3 regions of the Microbulbifer sp. TB1203 genome follow, and region 2 is predicted to be linked to each of the others. Evidence: predicted binding sites of a transcription regulator. Region 2 holds the regulator's gene; each other region holds the start of a gene.
What was found. Region 2 encodes sigma-54, which starts transcription at its own class of promoters, with help from an activator protein. Its sites were predicted from a motif close to TGGCACANNNNTTGCNNT; they were not measured.
Positions count from the first base shown of each region.

Region 1: the regulator sigma-54 is predicted to act here: its motif matches at 3,149-3,166, upstream of glnL (nitrogen regulation protein NR(II)).
Region 3: the regulator sigma-54 is predicted to act here: its motif matches at 2,616-2,633, upstream of nirB (nitrite reductase large subunit NirB).

Region 1 covers NZ_CP116899.1:3,979,850-3,986,616, reverse strand. The annotation lists gene PP263_RS17020 (spore coat U domain-containing protein) at 1-423, opposite strand, end outside; gene glnG (nitrogen regulation protein NR(I)) at 596-2,020, opposite strand; gene glnL (nitrogen regulation protein NR(II)) at 2,051-3,115, opposite strand; gene PP263_RS17005 (DUF4124 domain-containing protein) at 3,408-4,058, opposite strand; gene glnA (glutamate--ammonia ligase) at 4,179-5,585, opposite strand; gene thiI (tRNA uracil 4-sulfurtransferase ThiI) at 5,886-6,767, shown strand, end outside.
Region 2 covers NZ_CP116899.1:260,662-267,428, reverse strand. The annotation lists gene PP263_RS01065 (hypothetical protein) at 1-254, shown strand, start outside; gene PP263_RS01060 (KpsF/GutQ family sugar-phosphate isomerase) at 310-1,284, shown strand; gene PP263_RS01055 (HAD hydrolase family protein) at 1,485-2,030, shown strand; gene lptC (LPS export ABC transporter periplasmic protein LptC) at 2,030-2,596, shown strand; gene lptA (lipopolysaccharide transport periplasmic protein LptA) at 2,583-3,125, shown strand; gene lptB (LPS export ABC transporter ATP-binding protein) at 3,174-3,899, shown strand; gene PP263_RS01035 (RNA polymerase factor sigma-54) at 4,068-5,513, shown strand; gene hpf (ribosome hibernation-promoting factor, HPF/YfiA family) at 5,747-6,037, shown strand; gene ptsN (PTS IIA-like nitrogen regulatory protein PtsN) at 6,041-6,502, shown strand; gene rapZ (RNase adapter RapZ) at 6,607-6,767, shown strand, end outside.
Region 3 covers NZ_CP116899.1:5,099,036-5,105,802, reverse strand. The annotation lists gene PP263_RS21665 (NarK family nitrate/nitrite MFS transporter) at 1-689, shown strand, start outside; gene PP263_RS21660 (protein kinase) at 679-2,403, shown strand; gene nirB (nitrite reductase large subunit NirB) at 2,768-5,296, shown strand; gene nirD (nitrite reductase small subunit NirD) at 5,560-5,934, shown strand; gene PP263_RS21645 (nitrate reductase) at 5,937-6,767, shown strand, end outside.

The DNA.
Region 1 (6,767 bases), 1.7 Mb from region 2:
ATTCTGCCCGGGATCGGTCTGGCCGAAGACCATAAACTGATCGTTGCCGCCGGTACTGGTGAAATCGATGGTAAAGGTACCGCCGCTGCCATCGCCGAGGATCTCGGTGTGGGCGGAATCGCGGTAGATGTTGTAGTTGATGGTATTGGCGCCGTTGGCCATCTGTCGGGTAGCGAAGGTGCTGCTGCCCCCGGTACCGGCATTGAAGGAAATACTCACCGGCACTATTGCGGAGCAGGTCACGAAGCCGTTGGTGGCACCCGCTATGGATTGGTCCAGATCATCGACCGCACCGAAATTGAGATTGTTGGCGGTGATGAGACAGTCGCTCTCCACAGTGATCGAGACTGTAAAAGTGGTACTGGAGGTTTGCGCCAGCAGCGGCGTGGGGAAGAGCAAAAAGAGAGATACGGCCTGTGCCAATCCTTTGCACACTCACCTCGACTTGTTATGGAATCAGTCGCCGGTAAATTACCCGACTTTGCGTAAATCTAGTCCAATTTCACAGCCACTTGAGGAAGACCCATGGAAATGGCGCTATAAATCACTCCCCTTTGCCAGCACTGTCAATATCGGACGCGAGACTGCGTAATGATTAACCACTCTCCTCCTCCCCGTTCATCCCCAACTCCTTCAGCTTCCGCGTCAGGGTGTTTCGGCCCCAGCCCAACAGTTCCGCCGCATCCCTTTTCCGCCCCGCGGTGTGCTTGAGGGCAATTTCGATCAGCGCCTTTTCGAATGCCGGCACCGCCTCGCTGAGAATTTCCCGGCGGCCGGTGGCCAGGGCGCGGTCGGCCCAGAGGCGCAGCGCTTTTTGCCAGTCCTGCGATGTCTCGCCGGCGGCTGTCTGCTGGTGCAGTTCCTGGGGCAGGTCCTCCACGTGCACTTCGCGGCCGGAGGCCATCACGGTGATCCAGCGGCAGGTGTTTTCCAGCTGGCGCACGTTGCCGGGCCAGTCCAGGCCGGCGAGGTATTCCTCGGTCTCGCGGGTGAGAATTTTCGGCTCCACCCCCAAGTCCTTGGCGGCGCTGTTGAAGAAGAAGCGGACCAGGCGCGGGATATCCTCGCGGCGGTCGGCCAGGCGCGGGATATGGATGCGGATGACGTTGAGGCGGTGGAACAGGTCCTCGCGGAATTTGTGCTCTTCCACCAGTCTTTCCAGGTCCTGGTGCGTCGCGGCGATAATGCGCACGTCCACTTTCACCGGGGTGTGGCCGCCGACGCGATAGAATTCGCCGTCCGCCAGTACCCGCAGCAGGCGGGTCTGGGTCTCCGCGGGCATATCGCCGATCTCGTCCAGGAACAGGGTGCCGCCGTCCGCCTGTTCGAAGCGCCCGGTGCGCTGGGCGCTGGCGCCGGTGAAAGCACCCTTTTCGTGGCCGAACAATTCGGATTCCATCAGGTCCCGGGGAATCGCGGCCATATTCAGGGCGATAAACGGGCGGCTTTTGCGCGGGCTGTGGTTGTGCAGCGCCTGGGCCACCAGTTCCTTGCCGGTGCCGGATTCGCCGTTGATCAGCACGGTGATATTGGAGTGGGACAGGCGGCCGATCGCGCGGAACACCTCCTGCATGGCCGGCGCCTCGCCGATAATTTCCTTGCTGCCGTTGCCGCTCTCCAGGGCAACCTGTCCGGCACTCTGTTGCTCGCTGGCGTGGGCCAGGGCGCGGCGGGTGACAGCCACCGCTTCGTCCACGTCGAAGGGTTTGGGCAGATACTCGAAGGCGCCGCCCTGGTAGGCGGCCACGGCGCTGTCCAGGTCCGAGTGGGCGGTCATGATGATAATCGGCAGCGCGGGCCGCTCCGCCTGGAAGCGCTGCAATAGTTTGAAACCATCGGCGCCGGGCATGCGGATATCGCTGATCACCACATCCGGCGAGTCGCTGTAGAAATCGTCCAGGGCGCGGTCGCCGTTCTCAAAGCACTTGGTCTCGATACCGGCCCGGGTCAGGGCGCGCTCCAGTACCCAGCGGATCGATCGGTCGTCATCAATAATCCAAACGCGATTGCTCATACTCACATTTCCGGTAATCGATTATTCGTTGGCTCTCTATTCGCCAGCTAAGGGCAGGTAGATCTGGAAGACGCTCTGCCCGGGGCGGCTGTCGCATTTGATCAGCCCCCGATGCTGGTTGATGATGTTCTGCGAGATGGACAGCCCCAGCCCGGAGCCCTCGGCGCGCCCGGAAATCATCGGGTAGAAAATCCGCTCGCGGATTTCCTCGGCGATGCCCGGGCCGTTGTCCTCGATCTCGATGCGGCACACCAGCGGGCAGTGGCGCCGGCCGATGGTGAACTGGCGCTGGATGCGGGTGCGCAGCACGATTTCCCCGGCCGCGAGGCCGATGCTCTCGTCGATGGCCTGCATGGCGTTGCGGGCGATATTCAGCAGTGCCTGGATCAGCTGTCCACTGTCCGCGGGAATGTCCGGGATCGAGGGGTCGTAGTCGCGGCGGATGTCCAGTGTGCCGTCGCACTCGGCGTCGATCAGTTGGGCCACCCGCTCGAGAATTTCGTGCACGTTGACCGGCTTCAGCTGCGCCGGCCTGCGCGGGCCCAGCAGCCGGTCGACCAGATCCCGCAGACGATCCGCCTCGTCGATGATGATCTGCGTGTACTCGGCCAGGTCCCGGTCCGGCAGTTCGCGCTGCAACAACTGCGCGGCGCCGCGGATACCCCCGAGGGGATTTTTCACCTCGTGGGCCAGGCCGCGCACCAGGTTGCGGGTGGTCTCCTGGGCCGAGATCAGCGCGTCCTCCCGGGCGATGCGCAACAGGCGGTCCATGGACTGCACTTCCATCAGCAGCAGGCCCAACTCGGGCACCGGGCTCACCGAATAGTCCACCGTGCGCTGTTCCAGGTTGTGCAGCCGCCAGTTGGCGCGGCGCACCGTGTATTTCTGGCCGCTGGCCAGGGCCTCGCGCATGGCCCGCTGGGAGGCGGCGGATTCGCGCACTATTTCTTCCAGCGGCAGCCCGCTGACCCGCGCGCTGGAAGCGGCGAGCAGGTCCTCGGCGGCGGAGTTGAGATAGCAGAGCAACAGGCTGCCATCCAGCACCACCACCGCGGAAGTCAGGTTGTCCAACAGCTGGCGCAACTGGCGATCGTTGAGCATGTAAAAAACTTTCCCGTCTCCACTGTCTACGACAGTGCAAAAAGCAAACCAAAATGGCGCAGGGGGGCAAAGGCTGGGGCCAGAGCGAATCTGCACGCAGGCGAATGCACCATTATTGTGCATTGATTAAAAAATAGCCAGAACTGGTGCTACAGAAGAGGGCGGAGGGGAAGAGGCGGAGTCCTTTTGCGTCCCTGTAGGAGCGGCCCATGGCCGCGATCGATACAGCTACAAAGCAAGATCGATCGCGGCCATGGGCGGATGGCCGCCCCGCCGCTCCTACAGGCAGAGGTCAGGGGGTGGGGGCGGGCTGGGCCCTGGGGGCCCGGGGTGCCTGGGGCGCGGGGTTGTCGGGCACGTCCAGGCTGGCGCGTTTGACGTAGAGGGTTATGGTCTGCGACTGGGCCAGGGGATTGCCGCTGAGGTCGGTGAGCACCGCCTGGATATGGTGGGTACCCCGCTCCAGGGCGGAAAGGTCCAGACTGGTGCCGGAGGAGCTGCCCACCCAGGGCTGGCCGTCCACCACCGCGAAGAACCGGTAGCCGTCCCGTGGCACCGGGTTCACCGCCACTTCCAGCACGATAAAGCGCTGCCCGGGGGTGATGGTGGTGCCGTTCTGTGGGCTGACGATGGCGAAATTGATCGGCCCCTGGTCGTCCTGCCGGTCGCGGTCCCTGGGCGACAGTTTGCGGGTCGGCAGCGGGCGGGGCGCGACGATGGGCTGCACGTTGGTGGGGCCCACCTCCACCCTTTCCGCCTTGCTGCCCGCCGGCGGGGTGTCGCTGAAGATTACCTGGCCGTCGGGGCCGACAGTTTTGTAGATGGTGTTGCCGGGGGTGGGGTCGTCGGTGCCGTCGTCGCCGGCGAGCGCCAGTAGCGGGGTGACCAGAAGTAGTGCCAGGAACAGGGAAAATTTTTTCATAGCGATATCGATCGCGGCCATGGGCCGCTCCTACAAGGGTTGCCCCGGGAGTCCCGATATAAAGAAGGCTAGTTTACCCCATAAAAAAAAGCCCGCGCCGGAACGGCGCGGGCTTTTTTCGGCAGTGTGATGCCTTCGAGCTTATACGGAGTAGTACAGCTCGAACTCGACCGGGTGAGTGGTCATCTGCAGGCGCTCCACCTCTTCACGCTTCAACGCGATGTAGGCGTCGATGGCGTCGTCGGAGAAGACTCCACCCTCGGTGAGGTAGGCGCGGTCCTGGTCCAGGGCATCCAGGGCCATTTCCAGGCTGGAGGCCACGGTGGGGAACTCGGCCACTTCGTGCGGCGGCAGGTCGTACAGATCCTTGTCCGCCGGGTCGCCGGGGTGGATCTTGTTCTTGATGCCGTCGAGACCCGCCATCAGCATGGCCGCGAAGGCCAGGTAGGGGTTGGCGGTCGGGTCAGGGAAGCGCGCTTCGATGCGCTTGCCTTTCGGGCTGGGCACATACGGAATGCGGATGGACGCGGAGCGGTTGCGCGCGGAGTAAGCCAGGATTACCGGCGCCTCGAAGCCCGGTACCAGACGCTTGTAGGAGTTGGTGGAAGCGTTGGTGAAGGCGTTCAGCGAACGGGCGTGCTTGATGATACCGCCGATGTAGTACAGGGCAGTCTCGGACAGGCCCGCGTAGGCGTCGCCGGCGAACTGGTTGACGCCGTCCTTGCTGAAGGACTGGTGTACGTGCATGCCGGAACCGTTGTCGCCCACCAGCGGCTTGGGCATGAAAGTGGCGGTCTTGCCGTAGGCGTGGGCCACGTTGTGCACCGCGTACTTGAGGATCTGCACCTCGTCCGCTTTCTTGGTCAGGGTGTTGGCGGCCACGCCGATCTCACACTGGCCGGCGGTGCCCACTTCGTGGTGGTGCACTTCCACTCTCAGGCCCATCTGCTCCATGGCGGAGCACATGGCGGCGCGCACGTCGTGCAGGGAGTCCACCGGCGGAACCGGGAAGTAACCGCCCTTCACGCCCGGGCGGTGGCCGATGTTGCCTTCCGGGTAGGACTGGCCGGAAGACCAGGCGGCCTCCTCGGAGTTGATCTTGTAGAAGGCGCCGCCCATTTCCGCGCCCCAGGTGATGTCGTCGAACACGAAGAACTCGGGCTCCGGTCCGAACAGCACGGTGTCGCCCAGGCCGGTGGACTTGAGGTATTCCTCGGCGCGCAGCGCGATGGAGCGCGGATCGCGCTCGTAGCCCTGGCCGGTGGACGGCTCGACGATGTTGCAACGGATGATTACGGTGCTCTCGTCGGTGAAGGGGTCGAGGAAAGCGGTCTCGTCGTCCGGCATCAGGATCATGTCGGATTCGTTGATGCCCTTCCAGCCGGCGATGGAGGAACCATCGAACATCTTGCCTTCTTCGAAGAACTCGCCGTCAATTTCCGACGTCGGAATGGATACGTGTTGTTCTTTCCCCTTGGAATCGGTGAAGCGCAGGTCTACCCATTTGGCCTCACTCTCTTGAATCAAACCGAGCGTTTTCGCTGACATTACAGTCCTCCAGGTCTTGAAAAGTTATTTGTCGCTATAGCCCTTCTTGTGGCATCAAGGGAAGCAAGGAGTGTGCCAAATTGGGGCAATGGCGTCGCAGCTGACGCCGCCACGGCCGCGGCCGTGCGCGCGGGACCAACCTGAGCAGAATAGATGCAAAGCGTTCGGGCGGCCACCGAGCGACGCACCAAACTGGCGCATAACTGCCGCATTCTGCACATTTATGGTGCGCACCATCAGGAGCCCACCTGGTCTATAATGCCCGGCTTTCATCCAACTGCGGTACCCGGCCGGATCTCCATGCACTTCGTCGTCAAGTTCTTTCCCGAAATCACCATCAAGAGCAACCCGGTGCGCAAGCGCATGTCGCGCCAGCTCAGGGACAACCTGCAGCGCCAGCTGAAACCGCTGGACGACCGCATCCGCGTGCGCCAGGACTGGGAGAAGATCGATGTGATCGCCCCGGACGCGGTGGCCCACCTGGCCGGCCGCATCCATGAAGTGCTGGCCCATACCCCCGGGATCGCCAACTTCTCCAGCGTGCGCCAGTTCCCCCTGGGCGACCTGCACGACATCTATGAAAAGACCCTGTCGGTGTGGGGCAACAAGCTGTCCGGCAAGACCTTCTGCGTGCGCGCCAAGCGCACCGGCAACCACGACTTCAAGTCCCTGGACGTGGAGCAGTATGTGGGCGGCGGCCTGAACCAGCACACCGGCGCCGCCGGGGTAAAGCTGAAGGACCCGGATATCACCGTGAAGCTGGAGATCCGCCACGACAAACTCAATGTGGTGGAAGCGCAGACCCCGGGGCTCGGCGGCTTTCCCCTGGGGACCCAGGACCCGGTGCTGTCCCTGGTGTCCGGCGGCTTCGACTCCACCGTGGCCAGCTACCTGACCATCAAGCGCGGTATCCGCACCCACTTTCTGTTCTTCAACCTGGGCGGGCGCCAGCACGAGCTGGGCGTGAAGGAGGTGGCCTTCTATCTATGGAACAAGTACGGCTCCTCCCACCGGGTGCGCTTTATCACCGTGCCCTTCGACGAGGTGGTGGCGGAGATCCTGGAGAGGGTGGACGACTCCTATATGGGGGTGATCCTCAAGCGCATGATGCTGCGCGCCGCCAGCACCGTCGCCGAAGAACTGGAAGTGGACGCGCTGGTTACCGGCGAGGCCATCGCCCAG
Region 2 (6,767 bases):
GCAACATCATCGGCTCCAATGTCTTCAATATTCTCGCCGTGATGTCGGTACCCGGGATTATCGCCACCACGCAAATGGAAGATGCGGTATTCTCCCGCGATTACCTGGCCATGCTGGCGATCACCCTGATGCTGGTGGCGGCGATTGCCGCCAGCCTGTGGCGTCATCCCGCCAGGGGGCGCCTCGGCCGGCGCCTGGGCGCCCTGCTGCTGGCCAGCTACGTCGCCTATTATTGGCTGCTGTTCCACCCCTGAAACGGCAGCCCTCAAGCATCCTCTACACTCACAAAATTCACAACAGCGACAGCCCATGACCCAACAAGACCCCATATTGATAGCCGGGCGCCGCACGGTGCTGATGGAAACCGAAGCGGTGGCGGAGCTGGAAAAGCGCATCAACGACGACTTCAGGCGCGCCTGCGAACTCATCCTCCAGTGCCGCGGGCGCGCCATCGTCACCGGCATGGGCAAGTCCGGACATATCGGCCGCAAGATCGCCGCCACCCTGGCCAGCACCGGCACCCCAAGCTTCTTCGTGCACCCGGGTGAAGCCAGCCACGGCGATCTGGGCATGATCACCCGCGACGACCTGGTGATCGCCATCTCAAACTCGGGCTCCTCTGCGGAGGTTCTCACCCTGCTGCCACTGCTCAAGCGCCTGGGTATCCCCATGATCAGCATGAGCGGCAAGGCGGACTCACCGCTGGCACAAGCGGCGGACGCGAACCTGGATATATCCGTGGAAACCGAGGCCTGCCCTCTCGGCCTGGCCCCCACCTCCTCCACCACCGTCACCCTGGTGATGGGCGACGCCCTCGCAGTGGCTCTGCTGGAAGCCCGCGGCTTCACTGCCGAGGACTTCGCCTTCTCCCACCCCGGCGGTGCCCTCGGCCGGCGCCTGCTGCTGAAAGTGGAAGACGTGATGCACGCCGGCGACGAACTGCCCCGGGTAACCCCGGAAACCCTGCTGTCGAAGGCCCTGTTGGAAATGACCAGCAAGGGCTTCGGCATGACCACCGTGGTGGACAGTGAGGGCGCCCTGCTCGGCGTCTTCACCGACGGCGACCTGCGCCGGGTAATCGACCACAAGGTGGAACTGGACAGCGCCACCATGGACGAAGTAATGAGCCGCCGCCCAAAGACCGTCTCCGCGAATATCCTGGCCGCCGAGGCCCTGCGCATCATGGAGGACAACAAGATCACCGCACTGGTGGTGGAGGACGAGGCGCACCGCCCCACCGGCTTGCTGCATATGCACGATATACTGCGCGCCGGAGTTATCTGATCTCGGGGACCCGAAAAAGAAATACCGAGACTCCATGCGCAGGCCCTGCTGCCGGGGGCCGTTCGTGAAACGTTTGCCGATGAGGCTGTAGAGCGAACGGCCACCGGCAGCAGGACCGCCACAGTCCCCGGCTAAGAGCCCCGAAAACCGGCCTACGGCAAAAAAAGCCACCGCCATCCAACAGCTTTTAAGGACCACCAGTGATTTCTGAAGAAAAACTCAATAGCGCCCTCAAGCGCGTGCGCCACCTGGTATTGGACGTGGACGGCGTGCTCACCGACGGCAGGCTCAGCTTCGACAACAATGGCAACGAACTCAAGAGCTTCCACACTCTGGACGGCCACGGTATCAAGATGCTGCAGAAAACCGGCGTGCAGGTGGCCATCATCACCGGCCGGCGCAGCGCCGTGGTGGAGCGCCGCGCCCACGAACTGGGCGTGGGCAAGCTGATCCAGGGGCGCGAAGACAAGTTCACCGCGCTGCAGGAACTCTTTGCCGGTGAGAGCTACCGCCTGGAAGACATGGCCTATATGGGCGACGACTACCCGGACCTGCAGGTGATGACCCGCGTAGGCTGTCCCATTTCGGTCCCTAACGCCGCGCCGGCGGTGCGGGAGCGCGCCCTGTGGATCACCGGGAAGCGCGGCGGCGAAGGCGCCGTGCGCGAAGTCTGCGACCGCATCATGCATGCACAAGGCACATTTGAAGCCGCGCTGGCCCCCTACCTCGGAGACGGAGAAAACTGATGCGCACCTGGCTGCCACTGGTTATCGTCGTCGCGCTCATCAGCCTGGGGCTCTGGTTTGCCGAGAGCCCGCCAGAAGAACTGCTCGGCAAGCGCCCCACGCCGCAGCAGCACACCCAGGCCGCAGATCTGGTGATTCGCGATGCGCGCACCCGCCACTTCAATCAGGAGGGCACCCTCGCCTATCGAGTGGACGCCGAGCGCATCACCTACTTCCAGTTCGCCCGCCGCGACCGCGCCGATCTCACCGAGCCGCGTATACTCTTCTACCAGGACAAACAACCCACATGGCATACCGAATCGAAAACCGGAGTGGCTCACAACAACGGCCAACGGGTGGTATTGCGCGGCGATGTAAAAATCGATGAATTGCCGAAGCCCGGCGGTGTCCAATTGCGCACCCAGAGCATCACCATTGAGCCCCGCAAGGAATACGCCGAAACGGACAAAGTTGTTACCATTACCTCCGGTCCCAACCGCACCCAGGGCAAAGGCCTGCGCGCCTACCTGAATGAAGACCGGGTGGAGATCCTCTCAGAGGTAGAAAGCATCTATGAAACCAAATAAGTTCCTGCGGCCGCTCGCAGCCATCTCCGCACTGATCCTGATCGCGCAGGCCATAGCCCTGCCAGGCGATCGCGACCAGCCGATCAAAGTGGACGCAAAACACTTCGAAGGCGATCGCAGCAAAAACCTGTTTGTATACAGCGGCAACGTCGTGATAACCCAAGGCTCACTGCAGATTCGCGCCGACCGGGTGGAAGTCCACGGCAACGCCGAGGGGGAAATCAACCGCGTGATCGCCACCGGCAAACCGGCCCACTTCCAGCAACAGGTCCAGCAGAGCCAGAATCCGGTCAAGGCCCGCGCCGCACGCATCGAGTACACCGTCAGCTCCGACGAACTGCACCTCTCCGGCGATGCCCACGTGGACCGCGACGGCAACACCCTCACCGCCGAGCGCATCGACTACGACCTGACCAGCGAGCAGATGCAGGCCCGGGGCCAGTCCGGCGACGGGCGGGTGGAAATGATCTGGAAGCCGGAAAAGAAAAAGACCGAACAGCAGCCGGCAACCGGCGACGAAAACCAGTAGCAAGCAGCCCGCCGGATCAAGGGCTGCCGGATCAACCGGAATTAAAATATGCCAACGCTGAAAGCGTTACATCTCGCCAAGCAGTACAAGAAACGCAAAGTTGTCCAGGACGTTTCCGTCAGTGTCAGCAGCGGCCAGGTGGTCGGCCTGCTCGGCCCCAACGGCGCCGGCAAAACCACCTGCTTCTACATGATTGCCGGCCTGGTGCAGGCGGACGCCGGCCAGGTACTGATCGACGACGAGGACATCACCCGCCTGTCCATGCACGGCCGCGCGCGCAAGGGTATCGGTTACCTGCCTCAGGAGGCCTCGGTATTCCGTCGCCTCACAGTGCGCGACAATATCCTCGCCATTCTGGAGACCCGCAAGGATCTGTCCCGTGCCGAACGCCTGCAACAGACCCAGGAACTGCTGAAGGAATTCAACATCACCCACATCGAGGGCAGCCTGGGCATGGCGCTGTCCGGCGGCGAGCGCCGCCGGGTGGAGATAGCCCGCGCCCTGGCCACAGACCCGGACTTTGTGCTGCTGGACGAGCCCTTCGCCGGCGTAGACCCGATTTCAGTCAACGATATCAAGCAGATCATCCGCCACCTGCGGGACAGGGACATTGGCGTACTGATTACCGATCACAATGTGCGCGAGACCCTGGATATCTGCGAGACCGCTTATATCGTCAGCGAGGGACACATCATCGCCGCCGGCACCCCGGCGGAAGTGCTCGCCAACCAGCAGGTGCGCGAGGTCTACCTGGGGCACGAGTTCACCATCTAGCCGGCCCGCCCGGGCGAACACGAAGGTTCGCCCCTATAGTCCTACCATTCATCGCCTACCCCCAAAACCCGGCACAGTTTTTGCTTGCAAGCCGCGCCGCAGAGGGTTAGTCTGCAACATCCTGAATTTTCAGATGATTCATCCGCCGGATGCCTTGCAGTTTCCTCTATGAAGCAGTCCCTTCAAATAAAACTCGGCACTCAGCTGACCATGACGCCCCAGCTGCAGCAGGCTATCCGCCTGCTACAGCTCTCCACCCTGGACCTGCAACAGGAAATCCAGTCGGCGCTGGATAGCAACCCGCTGCTGGAGACCGAGGGCGAGGAGCCCGCAGAGACAGCCAGGGAGCAGAACACCCAGGAGCAACAGGCCGACAGCGGCGCCGCCAACGGAACCGAACAGGCGGCTGACAGCGACTGGAGCCACGACATCCCCGACGACCTGCCGGTGGACACCCGCTGGGACGACATCTACAGCGGCGGCAGCTACAGCGGAGGTGAGGGTGACGACCTGGCCCTGGAGCAGCGCAATTCGGTGCCGGACAGCCTGCACAGCCACCTGTTGTGGCAACTCAACCTCACCCCCCTGTCCGAACAGGACAAACTGATCGGTGAGACCCTGATCGATGCCATCGCCCCAAGCGGCTTTCTCGAGTCCCTCCCGGCGGAACTGGCCCCGGCCCTGAACGCCGAGGAAGACGAAGTCGTCGCAGTACTCAAGATCATCCAGCAGTTCGAACCCGCTGGCTGCGGTGCCCGCGACCTCCGCGAATGCCTGTTGTTACAGTTGCAGCAGCTGCCTGCTGACACCCCCTGGCTGGAGCAGGCACAGATCGTGGTAGGCAGCTACCTGGACCTGCTGGGCAAGCGCGATTTCCGCCAGTTGAGTCGCCGCACACGCCTGAGCGAGGCACAGCTGGGCGAGGTGGTGCGCCTGATCCAGACCCTGAACCCCCACCCCGGGGAGGCTTTCGGCGGCGAGGAGACCCAATATGTGGTGCCGGATATCATCGTCAGCCGCAAACAGCAGCGCTGGCTGGTGGAACTGAACCCGGAGACCACCCCAAAACTGCGCATCAACGGCGACTACGCCGCACTGATCAAGCGCGCCGACAATTCCAGTGACAACAACTTCCTGCGCGACCACCTGCAGGAGGCGCGCTGGTTCCTGAAGAGCCTGCAGAGCCGCAACGAGACACTGCTCAAAGTGGCCTCAAGTATCGTGGACAAGCAGCAGGGCTTTTTCGAGCGGGGCCCGGAAGCGATGAAACCCATGGTGCTGGCGGACATAGCCGAAACCATCGGTATGCACGAGTCCACCATCTCCCGGGTCACCACCCAGAAATACATGCTCACCCCCCGCGGCGTGTTCGAACTCAAGTACTTCTTTTCCAGCCATGTGAGCACCGACTCCGGTGAAGACGCCTCCTCCACCGCCATCCGCGCCATGATCCGCAAGCTGATCGACTCCGAGGAAGCCCGCAAACCCCTATCCGACAACAAGATCACCCAGGAACTGGACCACCAGGGTATCAAGGTGGCCCGGCGCACCGTGGCCAAATACCGGGAATCCATGGGCATCCCCTCCTCCAGCGAACGCAAGCGACTGGTCTGAGAGACCACTCGCAATCTCCCGGCAAGGTTTTACAGACCGATGGCGGCCCTTCCGGTCACAAATCTTCGACCCATATCGATATCCCGGTCAGGTTTTGCAGGCACCCAATTCCACCCAGCCCGCAACCAACGCCCAAACTTTGAGTGTATCCTTCCATTCTGGCTAACTTCCTAGTAGGGTTGCGGCCCAGACGGGAGCGGCCGGCAAGCGACGCACTCGATGAGGAGAAGTCCATGCAGATCAACATCAGTGGCCACCACGTGGAATTGACCGACCCCATCCGCGACTACTGCCATAGCAAACTGGAAAAACTCTCCCGGCACTACGACAACATTACCAATGCCCAGGTAATCCTATCGGTTGAAAAACTGACCCAGAAGGCCGAGGCCAGGGTGCATATGAACGGACACGATCTCTGTGCCACCTCCGAAGACGAGGACCTGTACGCAGCCATCGACGCCCTCTCCGACAAGCTGGACCGCCAGCTCAAGAAACACAAAGAGAAGTTGCAGAACCACCGATAAGCTATGACATTGGAAGCCCTACTCTCTCCCCGCCTGAGTCTTTGCCACCTGGCGGGGAGCAGCAAAAAGAAATTGCTGCTAAATATTGCCCAGGCCATCGCCGAAGAAAATCCACAACTGGATGCCGACACTATTTTCAACCAGCTCCTCGCCCGCGAGCGCCTCGGCTCCACCGGCATCGGCGAGGGGGTAGCCATCCCCCACTGCCGCCTGCCCGGCTGTGAGCGCCCCATCGGCGTGCTCTGCACCACCGAGCCGGCGATTGATTTCGATGCCGTCGACCGCCAGCCGGTGGACCTGCTGTTCGCGCTGCTGGTACCGGAGGACGCCGAGCAGGAACACCTGGAAACCCTGGCGGAAATCGCCGCCCTGTTCTCCGACAGCCGGGTGCGGGAAAAGCTGCGCCAGGCCCAGACCAGCGATGAGCTCTACGCCCTGGCCATCGACAGCGCCGCCGCAGCTTAGAAAACAGACAACAGAAGTCAGAGGGCAGAAAGGAAAATGACTTTACCCAGCGATCATTCGAATTTATTTTCTGTCTTCCTTCCTCTGGCTACTGACCTCTGAATATGCGCTTAGTGATTATCAGCGGCCGTTCCGGCTCCGGTAAAAGCTCCGCCCTGCAACTGCTGGAAGACGTCGGCTTCAACTGCATCGACAACCTGCCAGCCAGCCTGCTGCCAGAACTGGTGCGGCGGGTGCGCGAGCAGCCCCCGGTGGATAACCCCAG
Region 3 (6,767 bases), 540 kb from region 2:
GCCTGGGACTTCTCTATCTGCTCGACGCCAGAAAAACCTGGAGCATCAACCGCGAGGTATTCACCAATCCGCCGGCACCCATCCACCGCTACAAATTCAAACAGGTGGCGGTGCTCAACCTGCTCTATTTCGCCACTTTTGGCTCCGAGCTGGCGGTGGTCTCCATGCTGCCCCTGTTCTTTTCCGAAACCTTCGAGCTGGACCCGGTCAAGGCCGGCCTGCTGGCCTCCGGTTACGCCTTCATGAACCTGGTGTCGCGCCCCGCCGGGGGGCTGTTCAGCGACCGCTATGGACGCAAGTCCACCCTGCTGATCCTGGTTGTCGGCCTGGCGCTGGGCTACTTCACTATGAGCCAGATCAACGCACAGTGGCCCCTGTACCTGGCGGTATGCGCGGCGATGGCCTGCTCCTTCTTTGTGCAGGCGGGCGAAGGCGCGGTGTTTGCGGTGGTGCCGCTGATCAAGCGCCGCCTCACCGGCCAGATCGCCGGTATGACCGGCGCCTACGGCAATGTCGGTGCGGTCTTCTACCTCACCGTGCTGAGCCTGGTTTCCTACCAGGCCTTCTTCCTGGTGATCGCCGCCACCGCGGTTCTGGGCTTCGCCGCCACTCTTCTGATGGAAGAACCCGAGGGGCATATGGCCGAAGTACTGCCGGACGGCAGCGTGTCGCTGATCGATGTCGCTTAAGCTGGACGCACCGAGCCGTACCACCGTCGAGGCCCTGGAATTCTCCAGCGCCTCTCTCGCCGGCCGCCGCGAGCACAACGACGATGCCTGCGCGACCTGCGTGCCCGGCGGTGTCGAACTGCGCTACCGCGGCGCCCTGGCCGCGGTGGCCGACGGCGTCGCCTCCGCGGAAGCCGGTGGCGCGGCAGCGCGCGCGGCGGTCAGCGGCTTCCTGTCTGACTACTACAGCACCCCGGAAACCTGGACCATAAAACAGGCCGCGGCGCGGGTGCTGCAATCCCTGAACGGCTGGCTCCATCGCCAGGGAGGCGGCGGGGAGATAGCCCAGGGCTGGCTCACCACTTTCTCCGCGGTCATCTTCAAGGGCGCCAGTGCCCACCTGATCCATATCGGCGATTCCCGCATCCACCGGCTGCGCGACGGCAGGCTGGAATGCCTCACCCGCGACCACAGCCGCGCCCTTGGCCCCGGCCGGACCTTTTTGAGCCGCGCCCTGGGAATGGACGCCCATGTGGAAGTGGACTACCGCCGCGAACCCCTGCACCCCGGGGATATCTACCTGCTGACCAGCGACGGCGTGCACGAACACCTGCCCCCGGCGGCGATGGCGGAAATCCTGCAGCGCGGGGATGACGATCCGGCCCGGGCACTGGTGGACGCCGCTCTGGCCGCGGGTTCCGGCGACAACCTGAGCGCGGCCGTGTGCCGGGTTGAGCGGGTGGCCCAGCCGGAGGGAGACGACCTGCTGGCCCACAACCGCCAGCTTCCCTTTCCCCCGGACCTGCGCCCGGGCAACAAACTGGACGGTTACCTGATCCTGCAGGAGCTGCAGGCGAGTCCCCGGAGCCAGCTGTACCTGGCGCGGGACACGGAAACCGGCACTCTCTGCGCGATAAAAACCCCGTCGGTGAACTTCGCCGACGACCCGGCCTATATCGAGAGTTTTATCGCCGAGGAGTGGACCGGCCGCCGCCTGGACCACCCCGGCATCATCAGGATTCATCCACCCAAACCCGAGCGGCAGTTTCTCTACCATGTAATGGAGGCGATCGACGGCCAGAACCTGCGCCAGTGGATGCAGCTGAACCCCCGGCCGGAGTTGGAGCAGGTGCGCGACTTTATCGGCCAATTGGTCAGCGCCCTGCGCCGGCTGCAGCGGATGGAGATTATTCACGGAGATCTGAAGCCGGAAAACATCATGCTGACCAGGGACGGTCGCCTGAAACTGATCGATCTGGGCGGCGCCAGCGCCGCGGGCCTGGCGGAACACCTGCGCTTTCGCGACGGCACGCCACCGGGCAGCAAGAACTACGCCGCCCCGGAGTACTTCTTCGGCGACAGTCCCAGCCACCGCTCGGACATCTTTTCCCTGGGCGTGATCACCTACGAATTGCTCACCGGTCACTATCCCTACCGGGAGCGTTTCGGCAGCCGCCACTACCAGTTGAAAAGCTACGCCGGCCTGCAGTACACCAGCGCCCGGCAGCACCGCGCCGATATCCCCGAGTGGATAGACGGCGCCCTGCAAAAGGCCTGCGCTCCAGACCCGCGCCATCGCTATCCGGCGCTGTCGGAATTCGTGCACGACCTGCACACCCCCAATGCGGAGTTCACCGCGGGAGAGGACCGCCCTCTGATGGAGCGCAATCCGCTGCTGTTCTGGCAGCTTGTCGCGCTGTTGCTGCTGCTCTCGCACCTGCTGCACTTGCTTTGAATGCCGGGAGCGCCGAGCCCCAGCTCGGCTTGCGGGCCGCAGGCCCGCCTGCAAGTCCCATCGCGGCCAACGGCGGATGGCCGCCCCGCCGCTCCTACAGATGGAGGTGGCGGGCACCATTCGGGGGCAAATAACTTTAATGCGCACCAATTTATTGCAAAACGGCCCGACATATCGCCCCGGCGTCCCGCAAAACCTCATAAAACCCCGGTTGGCACAAACCTTGAATATCTACCGATACCAACACAAAAATTTATCCCCCTAACGAGGCAACGGCGCCTGGACTCTTCGGCAGAAGAGGAAGCGCCTGTGCCACGCCACCGCGCCTTCCCTGCCGAAAATTCAGAACAAGATGGCAGGACTTATGGTTAAGCAAAAACTGATCGTGATCGGCAACGGCATGGTGGGCCACCACTTCCTCGAGCAACTGGCCGAGCGGCCGGAAAAGGCTCTCTTCGACGTCACCGTCTTCTGCGCCGAACCCAGGCCCGCCTACGATCGGGTGCACCTGTCGGAGTATTTCGCCGGCCGCTCCGCCGACGACCTGGCGCTGGGCAAGGTTGAACAGTACCGGGAGTGGGGCTTCGAGCTGCTGCTGAATGACACCGCCGTGTCCATCGACCGGAAGAACCAGACCGTCACTTCCACCAGCGGGGTCACTAAGCCCTACGACCGCCTGGTGCTCGCCACCGGCTCCTACCCCTTCGTGCCGCCGATTCCCGGACACGAACACGAGAAATGCTTCGTCTACCGCACCCTGGAAGACCTGGACGCAATCCGCAATGCCTCCCAGGGCGCCAGCATCGGCGTGGTGGTCGGCGGCGGCCTGCTCGGCCTGGAGGCGGCCAACGCACTGAAGGAACTGGGGCTGGAAGCTCACGTGGTGGAATTCGCCCCGGGGCTCATGTCGGTACAGCTGGACGAGGGCGGTTCGGAACTGCTGAAAAACAAGATCGAGGACCTGGGCGTAACCGTACACACCAGCACCGCCACCGAACTGATCGAGGAGGTGGACGGCCGCCTGCGCATGCAGTTCAAGGGAGAGCGCGAACTGTTTACCGATCTGATCGTCTTCTCCGCCGGTATTCGCCCCGAGGACAAGCTGGCCAAGTCCGCCGGTCTGCAACTGGGCGAGCGCGGCGGTATCTCTATCGACGAGTCCTGCCGCACTTCCGACGAAAATATCTTCGCCATCGGCGAGTGCGCCCTGTACAACAATTTCATCTACGGCCTGGTGGCCCCCGGCTACACCATGGCGCGCAGCGCGCTGGCGCAACTGTGCGGCGAGACCAGCGAAGTCTTCACCGGCGCCGACATGAGCACCAAACTGAAACTGCTCGGCGTACAGGTGGGCTCCATCGGCGACGCCCACGGCCGCGCCGAGGGCGCCGCGGCAATCACTTTCGTGGACGAGCAAAGCGGCATCTACAAGCGCATGATCACCGACGGTGAGGGCAAAAAGCTGCTCGGCGCGGTACTGGTGGGCGACACCGGCGACTACGACCAGCTGCTCCAGTACCACCTCAACGATATAGAGCTGCCAGAGCACCCGGAACAGCTGATACTCCCGGCCGCCGACGGCGCCGCCCCCGCTCTCGGTGCCGGCGCCCTCCCCGCCACTGCCACCATCTGCTCCTGTCACAATGTGAGCAAGGGCCAGATCGTCGACGCGGTACAGGGAGGCTGCTGCTCCCTGGCCGAGGTCAAGGATTCCACCAAAGCCTCCACCGGCTGTGGCGGCTGCGCCGCGCTGCTGAAAAACGTGGTGGACGAGGAGTTGGCGGCCCTGGGCGTGGAAGTGAACAACAATATCTGCCCCCACTTCGCCTTTACCCGGCAGGAGCTGTTCCACATAGTCCAGGTGGAGCAAATCAAAACCTTCCCCGAATTGCTGGAAAAGCACGGCAGCGGCCGCGGTTGTGAACTCTGCAAGCCGGCGGCGGCATCGATCTTCGCCTCCCTGTGGAACGAGCATATCCACAAAAAACCGCACGTGGGCCTGCAGGACACCAACGACACCTTTATGGCCAACATGCAGAAAAACGGCACCTACTCCGTGGTGCCGCGGGTGGCCGGCGGCGAGATCACCCCGGACAAGCTGATCGTGCTGGGCCAGGTGGCGAAGAAATACAACCTCTACACCAAGATCACCGGCGGCCAGCGCATCGACCTGTTCGGCGCGCGGCTGGAGCAGCTTCCGGAAATCTGGCGCGAACTGATCGACGCCGGCTTCGAGACCGGTCACGCCTACGGCAAATCCCTGCGCACGGTGAAATCCTGCGTGGGCAGCACCTGGTGCCGCTTCGGCGTGCAGGACAGTGTGGGCATGGCACTGGAAGTGGAGAACCGCTACAAGGGCCTGCGCTCGCCGCACAAGATCAAGATGGCGGTGTCCGGCTGCACCCGCGAGTGCGCCGAAGCGCAGAGCAAGGACGTGGGGGTTATCGCCACCGAGAACGGCTGGAACCTGTTCGTGTGCGGCAACGGCGGCATGCGCCCGCGCCACGCGGATCTCTTCGCCACCGACCTGGACGACGAAACCCTGATCAAATACATCGACCGCTTCCTGATGTTCTACGTGCGCACCGCCGACAAGCTGCAGCGCACCTCGGTGTGGCTGGAAAACCTGGAGGGCGGGCTCGACTACCTGCGCGAGGTGATCATCGATGACAAGCTGGGAATCTGCGAGGAGCTTGAGGCGCAGATGGCCAATATCGTCGGCACCTACCAGTGCGAGTGGAAGACCGCCATCGAGGATCCGGAAATGCTCAAGCGCTTCCGCCAGTTCGTGAACACTGACCAGGCGGACGAGAAAATCGTCTTCGTGGAGGAACGCGGCCAGCCTCGCCCGGCGCGGGAAGAGGAAATCGTAAAAATTGCCGAGCCGGCCTAATGGTGCACTGAAGGGGTGGAAGGGCGGCCCCGCTGCCGGGAACCGGTTGCGGGACACACCGTGAATCCATCCCTGGAGGCTTGTCGGTCGGGTCCCTCCGACCGACAGTCCCGCAACCGGTTCCCGGCATCGAGGCCTTCGCATCCAACACCCCGTCATTCCGGTGAAGGCCGGAATCCAGGATTGCGGAGTGCCATGCCGGATACGACTTCCGCCGGTAGAACAAATAAATATTTCTGCTGCTTATTTTTCAGGAGCAAACCATGACCCAAGTTGCCATAACCCACCCCCAGTGGCAGCCGATCTGCAAGCGATCAGATCTGGTTGCCGATTCCGGTGTGTGTGCCCTTGTGGGCGATTCCTCTCTGGGTAACAACAGAAGCATCGCCCTTTTTTTTCTTCCCGACTGCGAGCCCGAGCTGTACGCCCTGGACAACTGGGATCCCTTCTCCAAAGCCGGCGTTATCGCCCGCGGTCTCGTTGCGGAAGTGGACGGCCAGCTCACGGTTGCCTCGCCGCTGTACAAGCAGCATTTTCGCCTGAGCGACGGCGTCTGCCTCGAGGACGAGAACGTTAAGCTGAACAGCTACCAAGTCGCCTTTGACGGCGACACCGTGTGCATCGCCGTCGATCTCTGAACATGGCGTTACTCGAGCGCTTTCGCGCACAGAAAACCTGCACCACCTGCCCCTACTGTGGTGTGGGCTGCGGTGTAACAGCCACCGTGAAAAACCGCGGCGATGAGCAGGCGGCATCGGTCGCCGGCGACGAGCAGCATCCGGCCAATGCCGGCCGCCTGTGCGTCAAGGGTTCCGCCCTGGCGGAAACCCTGGGTGAACACGGCCGCCTGCTGCGCCCGCGCCTGCGCGGCAGGGAGTGCGACTGGGACAGCGCCATGGATTTCATGGCGAGGCAGTTCAAACGCACCATCGCCGAACACGGCCCCGACTCAGTGGCCTTTTACCTGTCCGGCCAGTTGCTTACCGAGGACTACTACGTCGCCAACAAGCTGATGAAAGGTTTTATCGGCAGCGGCAATGTGGATACCAACTCGCGCCTGTGCATGTCCTCGGCGGTGGCCGCCTACAAACGCGCGCTCGGCGCGGACGCGGTGCCCTGCTGTTACGAGGATCTGGAAGAGGCGGAACTGGTGGTGCTGGTGGGCTCCAACGCCGCCTGGACCCACCCGATACTCTTCCAGCGCATGCAGGCGGCAAATGCCAAGCTGGTGGTGATCGACCCCCGCGCCAGCGCCACCAGCGAGATGGCGGACCTGCACCTGGCGATCACCCCCGGCAGCGACGGGGCGCTGTTCAACGGCCTGCTGAATCACCTGTCCGAGGTGAATTCCCTTGACAGGGAATTCATAAACAATCACACGGAGAACTTTGCGCAGGCTTTGGACGCCGCGCGTGAGTGGACGCCGGAAAAAACCGCTGAACACTGCGGCCTGTCCCACGACCAGTTGATG